DNA from 3 places in the Brevibacillus sp. NL20B1 genome. Region 3 is predicted to be linked to each of the others. Evidence: riboswitches for the same ligand, from Rfam matches in the RefSeq annotation. Region 3 holds a riboswitch; each other region holds the start of a gene.
The links. Region 3 has a riboswitch for S-adenosylmethionine ahead of KDN35_RS03400 (sugar ABC transporter substrate-binding protein). Riboswitches for the same ligand answer to the same signal wherever they lie in the genome.
Positions count from the first base shown of each region.

Region 1: linked by a shared signal. The riboswitch ahead of KDN35_RS00350 (aminotransferase class I/II-fold pyridoxal phosphate-dependent enzyme) and the one ahead of KDN35_RS03400 (sugar ABC transporter substrate-binding protein) in region 3 are both predicted to bind S-adenosylmethionine.
Region 2: linked by a shared signal. The riboswitch ahead of KDN35_RS19005 (homocysteine synthase) and the one ahead of KDN35_RS03400 (sugar ABC transporter substrate-binding protein) in region 3 are both predicted to bind S-adenosylmethionine.

Region 1 covers NZ_JAGTPT010000001.1:53,767-57,035, reverse strand. Annotated here, with positions in the region: gene KDN35_RS00355 (trans-sulfuration enzyme family protein) at 1-798, opposite strand, end outside; gene KDN35_RS00350 (aminotransferase class I/II-fold pyridoxal phosphate-dependent enzyme) at 795-1,961, opposite strand; SAM riboswitch class I at 2,058-2,170, opposite strand; gene KDN35_RS00345 (pyridoxamine 5'-phosphate oxidase family protein) at 2,260-2,718, opposite strand; gene KDN35_RS00340 (DUF5665 domain-containing protein) at 2,869-3,201, shown strand; gene KDN35_RS00335 (hypothetical protein) at 3,205-3,269, opposite strand, start outside.
Region 2 covers NZ_JAGTPT010000038.1:13,885-17,153, reverse strand. Annotated here, with positions in the region: gene KDN35_RS19005 (homocysteine synthase) at 1-1,156, opposite strand, end outside; SAM riboswitch class I at 1,255-1,364, opposite strand; gene KDN35_RS19000 (rhodanese-like domain-containing protein) at 1,640-1,954, shown strand; gene KDN35_RS18995 (SCO family protein) at 2,028-2,642, shown strand; gene KDN35_RS18990 (DUF3889 domain-containing protein) at 2,791-3,114, opposite strand.
Region 3 covers NZ_JAGTPT010000003.1:60,954-64,222, reverse strand. Annotated here, with positions in the region: gene KDN35_RS03415 (iron-containing alcohol dehydrogenase) at 1-366, shown strand, start outside; gene KDN35_RS03410 (hypothetical protein) at 407-553, shown strand; gene KDN35_RS03405 (VOC family protein) at 745-1,173, shown strand; SAM riboswitch class I at 1,401-1,519, shown strand; gene KDN35_RS03400 (sugar ABC transporter substrate-binding protein) at 1,628-2,776, shown strand; gene KDN35_RS03395 (sugar ABC transporter ATP-binding protein) at 2,808-3,269, shown strand, end outside.

The sequences.
Region 1 (3,269 bases), on a different contig from region 3:
GTGTGTGGAAAGCCAGTGGGCCAGCTTTTCCGCCGTCTGCGTGCTGACGTCCAGACGCGCTTTCAAGGACTTCAAGCCGCGCAGCACCAGCCAGGAATCCTGCACGCCGAGGATCGCTCCCATGCCGTTTTGGATCATGTAGAGCTGCTCACCCAATGCCGCCTCCTTGGTCACGGCCAACCCGGCCACGACGTCACTGTGGCCGCCGATGAACTTGGTCGCGCTGTGGATCACCACGTCCGCGCCCAGCTCCAGAGGCCGCTGATAGTACGGCGTCATAAACGTATTGTCCACGATCACCAGCAGTCCCCGCTGTTTCGCCAGCGCGCAGACAGCGGCGATGTCCGTCACTTTCAGCGTCGGGTTGGACGGAGTTTCCAGGTAGATGCCCTTGGTCTCGGGACGGATGGCTGCTTCCACCTGCTCCAACGACGTGGTATCGACAAAGCTGACGGCGATCCCCATGCGGGACAGAACATTGGTCAAGAAGCGGTAGGTGCCGCCGTATACGTCCTCCGCCACCACGACGTGATCTCCGGCGGAGAACAGCATGAACACACTGGAGATGGCCGCCATACCGGAAGCAAAGGCGAATCCGCGCTCGCCTCCCTCCAAAACGGCGATTGCCTCTTCCAACGCATGCCGTGTGGGATTGCCCGAACGGGCGTAATCGTAAACGACGGGCCGGTCCAGATCAGCCTGGTGAAAGGTGGACGCCTGATAAATGGGCACCGAGGCCGCCCCTGTCACCGGGTCGATACAACTGGTGCCGTGCAGCAGTTTGGTGGCAAACTTCATCGTACGCTCCCTCCCGTCAGTGAGAGACTTGCATCCAGAGCCTGACACACGTCAGCGATCAGGTCGTCGGGATGTTCGATCCCGACCGACAGCCGCAGCAGCCGGTCGCACACACCCACGTACTCGCGAATCTCTTGCGGGATGTCGGCATGCGTCTGCGTCGCCGGATAGGTGCACAGCGACTCCACGCCGCCCAGGCTTTCCGCAAACGATATGATCCGTAAGCTCTCCAGAAACGGCGCCACCTGTTCAGCCGAGCGCAGGCGGAACGAAACCATCCCGCTGAACCCGCTGGCCTGCCTGCACTGCACCTCATAACCGGGATGCTCCGGCAAACCGGGATAATAAACGTCCGTCACGGCAGGGTGTTCCCGCAATGTCTTTACAATCGCCAAGGCATTTGCCTGATGGCGTTCCATTCGCAGAGCCAGCGTCTTCATCCCCCGCAGCAGCAGCCAACAGTCCTGCGGCCCCAGCACCGCTCCGATCGAATTGTGCAAAAACCGGATTTTTTCGGACAACTCTTCACCCTTTGTGACGATCAATCCAGCGAGGACGTCGTTGTGGCCGCCGAGGTATTTGGTCGCGCTGTGCAGCACCAGGTCAGCCCCCAACTCCAGCGGCCGCTGACAGTACGGCGTCATGAACGTGTTGTCCACAATGGTCAACAGCCCGTTTCGCTTGGCCACCTCTGCCACCGCCGCGATGTCGGTGATCTGCATCAGGGGATTGGTCGGCGTTTCCACAAAAACAGCCCGCGTCTCCGGGCGGATTGCTTCTTCCAGATTCTTCACGTCACGCAGGTCGACATAGCTGAAGCGAAGTCCGTAACGTGAGAGCACCTGCTCGAACAACCGGTACGTCCCGCCGTACAGATCGAGCGATACGACCAGGTGATCTCCCTGGGAGAACAGTCCCATGACCGTATGTATCGCGGCCATGCCGGAAGCACAGGCAAACCCGGCGTCTCCCCCTTCCGCTTCGGCAATCGTCTGCTCCAGCACGGTCCGGGTCGGGTTGGCTGTGCGCGTGTAATCGTACCCCGTGCTCTGCCCGAGGGCGGGATGGCGATACGCGGTGGCGTTGTAAACGGGAAAGCTGATTGCGCCGGTCCGCTCGTCTTTGGCGACGCCCGCCTGCACCAATTTTGTCTCCAGATGCATATGGATCTCTCCCTCCAACAAAATGACCGAGGGCATTAAAAAAAGCCCTCTTTTCTCTGAAAAGAAGGCTTTGTTTACGCGTACGTAAGCAAATCCTTCTCATCTTTCAGAGCGTTACACTCTGCAGGAATTAGCACCAGTATCCCCTTGTACAGGTGATTGGTTGCCGGGCATCATCGGGCCAGTCCCTCCGCCTCTCTGGATAAGAAGTTTGCTATGCAATTTGCAATTGGTTGACCTTATACTACCGAAATCGGCAGTACCTGTCAACCTGTTTTTCATTATGCTGGTAACCCGATCACGTTGCGTTTTTCAATGCGGTCATCACCTGGTTGTCCAGTTTGCTGGCCGCATTTTTGTCGTACGTCTTTTCATATTGGGGCTCGACCGAGATGCGGGAGCCGTAGAACATCACGTCGCGAACGGCCTCGATGGCCACTTCCACCATCGCCAGCTTCAGCGGGACATTCTCCATCCGTTCCGTCTTGATCGTCGCCCTGCCGTTGATGGCATAGGAGGAACCGGCCCCGATCAAGTGCAGCACGACCTGCGGTTCCTTGGCAATGTTGGCCAAAATACGAGAGCGGTTGTCTACGGCGAAACGGATCAACTGCGGCGTCGGCGCAAACGTCCAGGAAAGGGAACTGAGCGACGGAGCGCCGGACTCGTGGTCAATCGTTCCGAGTGTGACAAAACGCTCCTGCTGCAAAAGCGCGAACAGTTCCTCCGAAAGCGTTTGGGAAACGGTTTCAGCCATTCCGATGCCTCCTTGAAAAGGGAATGTACGTCTATTGTACCTACCCGCCTGGCGATAGGCAAACCTTTCCGTCCAACACCTTGCTTCTCACCCGTTTTTTTCCTACACTGATACGTAACGGGAACGAATGCAAGACAGGAGGAGAGCCGCATGCCCCCATCCCCCACCGACCGCTTGCTGGCCAAGATCGACAAGCTGCTGGCAGAGCTGCAGGAAGTGCGCAAACTGAACGAACGGATGGACAAAATCGCCCTCTTTCTGGAGGATATCCGCCTCGCCGACGTGATTCAAAATTATACAGCCCCGAGCAAGCTGCTGTGGATCAACTTCCTCGCAGGTCTTGCCCGAGGCCTGGGATTGACGATCGGTACGGCCATCGTCCTGGTGCTGCTCGGCTCTTTTCTCAGCCAGTTCCTGTCCGTCCCGATTATCGGCGATTACATCCGCCAATTGATCGATTACGTGCAGGCCTATCGACAGTAAGCCTTATTTGTGATCGTCGTCATCACCGTGCTTTTTCCCATTGCCGTTGCCTTTCGGTCCCTTATCCT
Region 2 (3,269 bases), on a different contig from region 3:
GGGTGGTGCTGGCCGGATGGATGATGAGCGACTTGGAATCGCCGACGTTGGCCAGATGGGAGAACAGCTTGACCGACTCGATCAGCTTTTTCCCTTCGGCGACGCCGCCGCGCACGCCAAACGTGAGGATGGCTCCGGCACCTTTTGGCAGGTACTTTTGCGCCAGGCGGTAGTGCGGATCGCTCTCCAATCCCGGATAGCTGACCCACTCCACGGCGGGATGTGCCTGCAGATAACGGGCGACGGCCAGAGCGTTTTCACTGTGCCGCTCCATGCGCAGATGCAGCGTTTCCAGCCCCTGCAGGAACAAAAAGGCGTTGAACGGCGCGACAGCTGCCCCGATATCCCGCTGCAGTTGAACCCGGGCCTTGACGATGTACGCCAGCGGGCCGAACGCTTCCGTGTAGACGATGCCGTGGTAGCTCGGGTCGGGCGTGGTCAGGCCGGGAAACTTGCCGCTGCTCCAGTCGAACTTGCCGGAGTCAACGATGATGCCGCCGATGGCCGTGCCGTGTCCGCCAATGAACTTGGTGGTGGAGTGCACGACGATATCGGCCCCGTGGTCAAACGGACGGCAGAGGATCGGGGTGGCAAAGGTGTTGTCTACGATCAGCGGAATTCCGTATTCGTGAGCGACCGCGGCAATCGCCTCGATGTCGGCTACGTCTATGCGCGGGTTGCCGATCGTTTCGACGAACAGCGCTTTTGTCTTTTCGTTGATTTTGGATCGGAAATTGTCCGGATTGGACTGGTCCACGAAGTGAACGGTGACGCCGAACCGCGGCAGCGTGTGGTAGAACAGGTTGTAGGTGCCGCCGTACAGGCTGGTGGAGGCGACGATTTCGTCTCCGGCCTGGGCGATGTTGAGGATGGCAAAGGTAATCGCCGCCTGCCCGGAGGAAGTGGCCAGCGCCCCGACACCGCCTTCCAGCAGGGCGACCCGCTGTTCAAACACGTCCTGGGTCGGGTTCATGATACGCGTGTAGATGTTGCCCGCCTCTTTCAACCCGAACAGGTTGGCGGCGTGCTCCGTATCGCGAAACACGTACGAGGTCGTCTGATAAATCGGCACCGCGCGCGAGCCCGTCACCGGGTCAGGCGACTGTCCACCGTGCAGCGCAATGGTTTCCGGCTTCCACTGACGTTGATCCGACATGGTCATCTCTCCTTTTTCCTGCATGAAAATGAATGGATAAAAAGCGAAGCCTTCTTCCGGAGAGAAAGAAGGCTTCGGTCATTCCGAATCAAGCGGCCGTTTCATCTCTCAGAATCCGGGATTCTGCAGGAATTGGCACCATGCAAGCAGGATGCTTGCCGGTTGCCGGGCTTCATTGGGCCTGTCCCTCCGCCGCTCTTGATGAAATCGAAAGATTTTGCAAATTGTGCTTACTTGGTATTATAGGGGGGGCCGCCGGGTTTGGTCAATAAGAATTTCCGGGTAAGTAAAGGGGATTTGTTGTGATTGCGTTTCGTGTGATGGTGCCCGCCCAAAAAATTCCTTCTATATTTTTCCTGATTCTGACGAATTATTGAACACACGTCCGTGCAGGGAGGGTCATATACGAAAACAGCCGCCGGTATGGTATGATGGGTGACGGTATGGAATCCATATTTATGAAGATACAGGAGGCTTGTACATATGGCGGAACAAGGGGTAAAGGAAATCACGCCGCAGGAGCTGATGGAGAAGCTGGCTGCGGGAGAGAAGGTGCAGGTTATCGATGTGCGCGAGTTGGAGGAGTGGAATGCGGGCCACATCAAGCAAGCCAAACTGATTCCGCTTGGCTTTTTGCCGCATCGCGTCGATGAGCTGGACAAGGAGACACCGGTCGTGCTGGTCTGCCGAAGCGGCGCCCGCAGTCACATGGCCACCCAGTATTTGCAGGAATTGGGCTTCGATGCGGCCAACATGGTGGGCGGCATGCTCGCTTGGCCGGGGGAAACGGAAGCGTAACGTATCGGTGCAGAGATAAACGCGCGTGATCGCCGTTTGGCAACAGCGCGATCAGGAAGAGGAGGCACGTGATATGAGCGAAGGCAAAGTGTCGTTCTGGCAACGCTACTGGTTTGCCGTGCTGGCCGCCGTGCTGGGAATGCTCGTCGTCGGTGTATTCGGCTACCAGTACTGGCAAAAAAGTCAGATCCCCGTCATGAAGCAGATAAACGACTTTGCGCTGGATAACATCGACGGGTCCACATTTACCCTGTCCGGAACCAACGGCAAGGTTCGGCTGGTGGAGTTCATCTTTACCCACTGTCCGGATATCTGCCCGGCCACGACGTTTAACATGGCCAAGATGCAGGAACAGCTGAAGGCCAAAGGGCTGTTCAAAGACAAGGTGGCGTTTGTGACGATCACCTTTGACCCGGAGCGGGATACGCCGGACGTGCTCAAGGAGTACGCCGACAAGTTTGGTGCCGATCTGAGCGGCTGGTACTTCCTGCGCGGCGATCAAGCCACCGTGGAAAAAGTGACCAAGGACTTTGGCATCGCCGTGCTGAAACAGCCAGACGGTTCGTTTGCGCACACCGCCGTCATGTTCCTCGTCGACAAGGACGGCAACATGCGCCGCGTGTACGGGATGGCGTCCAAAATGGATATGGACAGCATGTTGAAAGACATTGAGCTGTTGGCTGATTAGTCAGCCATTCGGGAGTGCTTCTGCCGGAAATCAATATTCGACAAAACCCGCCCAAGCCGGACCTGACGTGTTCAGTCCCGGGGCGGGTTCATCTGTTTCATGGACGGTTCCATTCAAACATCACGGGTCTCTTCGTCACATTGGCTGTTCAGCCGGTCTCTTCCAAACGGATGGCGATGACCTTCTCCGTCTGCTTGTCAAACTCGATCCGCACGATAACGGCCCACATGCGTCTGCCCTCCCGGAGCAGCAGCTTGAACGTTTCTTCCCACGTAGCAGGCGTTTTGCTCGTCCGCCCGACATGCAGGTAGTCGACAATTTCCGCTTGCGGGTACGTTTTCATCGTGTGTTCGATCGCGAGCCGCCCCCATTTGGCGTAGGGAGGCTGCGCAGAGGCCGGCAGGGCGTGGAGGAGCAGCAGCACCGCCGCACATGCAGCTATCCAGCCCCGTCGGTGCAATCGGTCACGCATCAGGGCGCACCTGCCTCTCCGTAGTAAATGTCCGCAGAAAATATCGCTTGAGCGGTAGTGTGCCCGATTACCGGCATCATACTCGCTGCAGCCAGGACCACCAAAGATGATAGATAGACCCTGCGCCCTTGCGGCAGATGGCGGTTCATGAGGGC
Region 3 (3,269 bases):
GGCAAATTCAAAGTGCCCCACGGGGTGGCAAACTCCTTGCTGCTCCCCTACGTCATGAAGTACAATGTAGTTTCGAATATTCCCAAATTTGCGGAAGTGGCCAGGGCGATGGGAGAAAACGTAGACGGGTTGTCGCTTCGCGATGCAGCAATGCAGGCGGTCCACGCCATCGCCAAACTGTCTTGCGACGTGGGCATTCCCGCCAGCATCAGAGATGTTGGCGTGACAGAAGAAGACATTCCGGCCTTGGCAGCAGAAGCAAGCAAAATCGACAGACTGCTGAACAATAATCCACGCTGGCTGACGGCTGCGGACATCGAAACCATTTACCGTGAATCGTTCGCCGGCAAACTGTTTTTGGAATAATTTGTTTCCCGACCTCAGCACCGACTCGGCCTCTCTCGGTATGATGCGCCGTTTGGTGGACGAAGGCAAATACGGCCAGAAAAACGGACACGGTTTTTATCAATGGACAAAGGAATTTTTGCAGAAGAAGAACGACGAGCGGGAAGCAGAACTGATTTATTTGCTGAAAAAAGAGTGGGGGATCTAGCAAAATCTCGCTTGTTTCAAGCCATGCTTCATTTTCCTTCCTGTAAACAACACGATCATTGACACTGGATTCGTTTTCAAATCAGAGAATCGGAAATAATAGAGAGTATGGCTTGCTTTAATACGTGTCAATCTGTGGCCCGTACGGATTTTTGCGGCGGGCAGAATGAAAATCCAAGGAGCTGATTCCTGATGACACTGCGCTTGATCCCCTATCTGATCATGGACGGAAATGCCAAGGAAGCCATTCACTTTTACGAACAAGCACTGGATGCCAAAATCCTGTTTTACCAAACGTTTGGCGAGATGCCGGAAAACCCGGAATTTCCCCTGCCGGAAGAGGCAAAGGACCGCGTGTCGCATGCCATGATAAGGGTCGGCGAGTCGGACCTCATGTTTTCCGATACGTCTCCGGGCCAACCCCATCAGAGCGGCAGTCAAATCACCATCTGTATCTCGACGGACGACAAGGAAAAAGCGACACGAATCTATGAAGCCTTGAAGCAGGACGGTCAGGTGAACATGCCGCTGCAAGAGACGTTCTTTAGCCCGGCCTATGGGATTGTAACGGACAAGTTTGGCGTGACCTTCCAAATCAACACGGAGGGGAAACAACAGTAACGAAAACAGCTCTGCTCGCGTTGATTGCAGCAGAGCCGTTTTCCTTGGCGTTTTACGCCTGCCCAACCTTCGCTGTTCGTCGATTGAAAACTGTCAGCGGAAGATGCTGACAGTTGTGAATTTTTTGGAGAAGCGATCGAAAAACGGGATTGACGGCACATCCCGCTTCGATGTATGATGTCATCAATATTAAAAAGCATAGTGGAAAACTTGGAATTACACATGCCTTCTTATCCAGAGCAGGCTGAGGGACTGGCCCGATGACGCCCGGCAACCGACTGTCAAGAGCATGCTGCTCTTGCGGCACGGTGCTAACTCCTGCAGGAATTATCCTGAGAGATGAGAGGTGAGCGAGCAAACCGCGCCTCTTTTCTCAAGGAAAAGAGGCGTTTGTTTTTTCGGTTTTTCCGTCCATGTCATTATTTTTTACGCACTCATGAGGGGGATGTACCAGATGAAAACGATCAACAAATGGATGTCTGCCAGTCTCGTCGCTGCTCTTTTGCTGACGGGCTGCACCAATGAACAGCCGCCGGCGCCGTCTGCCCAGTCTGCCACGTCACCGTCATCACAGCCGGCGGACGCGCCGCAGCAGCCGGGCGCATCACCGGCGGCGGCAACTCAGGCAGCTATTCCGGCGGCAGTGGACAAACCGTTGAAAATCGCTCTGGTCAGCGAGTTTTCCATCGGAACGTTTTCTGCCCAGTACCTGCAAGGAGTCAAAGAGCAGGTGAGCAAATTCGGCGGCGAGCTGGTCGTCTACAACGCGGACGGCGATTTGGGCAAAATGGCGGCCCACCTGGACACCGCGATCAACCAAAAAGTGGACGGCATCCTGATCAACCACGGCCGTGCGGAAGCGCTGCAGCCGGGGGTGGAGCGGGCGGTCAAGGCGGGGATTCCCGTCGTCGCGTTTGACAACGACCTGGACCAGGTGGAAGGCGTCACTGTAATTGACCAGGACGACTACAGCCTGGCCTGGCAGGGGCTGAAAAATCTGGCCCAATCCATCGACGGGAAAGGCAACATCGTCTACATCTGGGTGGGCGGTTTTGCGCCGATGGAAAAGCGCAACCGCGTCTACGAGATTTTTCTCAAGCGCTACCCCAACATCAAGGAGATCGCCCGCTTCGGTTCGGCCACGCCGAATACGGCGCTGGACACCCAGGCGCAGATGGATGCAATCCTGAAAAAGTTCCCCAACAAAGGCGACATTGCCGCCGTATGGGCGCCGTGGGACGAATTTGCCAAAGGGGCCACACGGGCGATCAAGGCGGCGGGACGGACGGAGATCAAGGTGTTCGGCATCGACCTGTCCGACGAGGACTTGCAGCTCATCCAGGAGCCGAACAGCCCGTGGAAAGCGTCGGCGGCGACTGATCCGGCGGACATCGGACGGGTGCAGAGCCGCTTCCTCTACCAAAAGATCGCCGGCGAACACACGCCCAAGTACTTCTCGCTCGATCCGCATCTGGTCAGCCAGGACAAACTGCCGGACCAACCGGTCAACATGTCCGACCTGACGCAATACGTGAGCGGATGGGGTCGAAGCGACGCCGCCATCTCGCCGTGGATGGCTGCGCTGGAGGCAAAGCACAAGTGACCGAAATGGACAGATCAGGGAGGGATGCGAGATGACGGCCTCTGTTTTGGAAATGAAGGGGATCGTCAAGCAGTACGGCGGGGTGTACGCCCTGCGCGGAGTGGATTTCACCGTGCGCAGCGGGGAGGTGCACGCCATCCTCGGAGCCAACGGAGCGGGCAAAAGCACGCTGATGAAAATTCTCTCCGGCGCAGAGCAGGCGACGGCCGGCAGCATTCTGATCGACGGCCGTGAGCTGGCCGTCAGCGGACCGCGGGATGCCAAGCGGGCCGGTATCCACCTCGTGCAGCAGGAAGTGGACACGGGGCTGATTCCCTCCCTGAGCGTCGCGGAAAACATACTTCTGGACCATACTGTCTCCGCCGGCGCCTGGTGGCATTCGCCGAAGCGTACGGTGGAGCGGGCCCAACAGATACTCAGCCGGTGCGGTTTTTCCCTGCCGCTGAAGGCAAAGGCGGAGGAGCTGACGCTGGCGGAGAAACAGTTGGTGCTG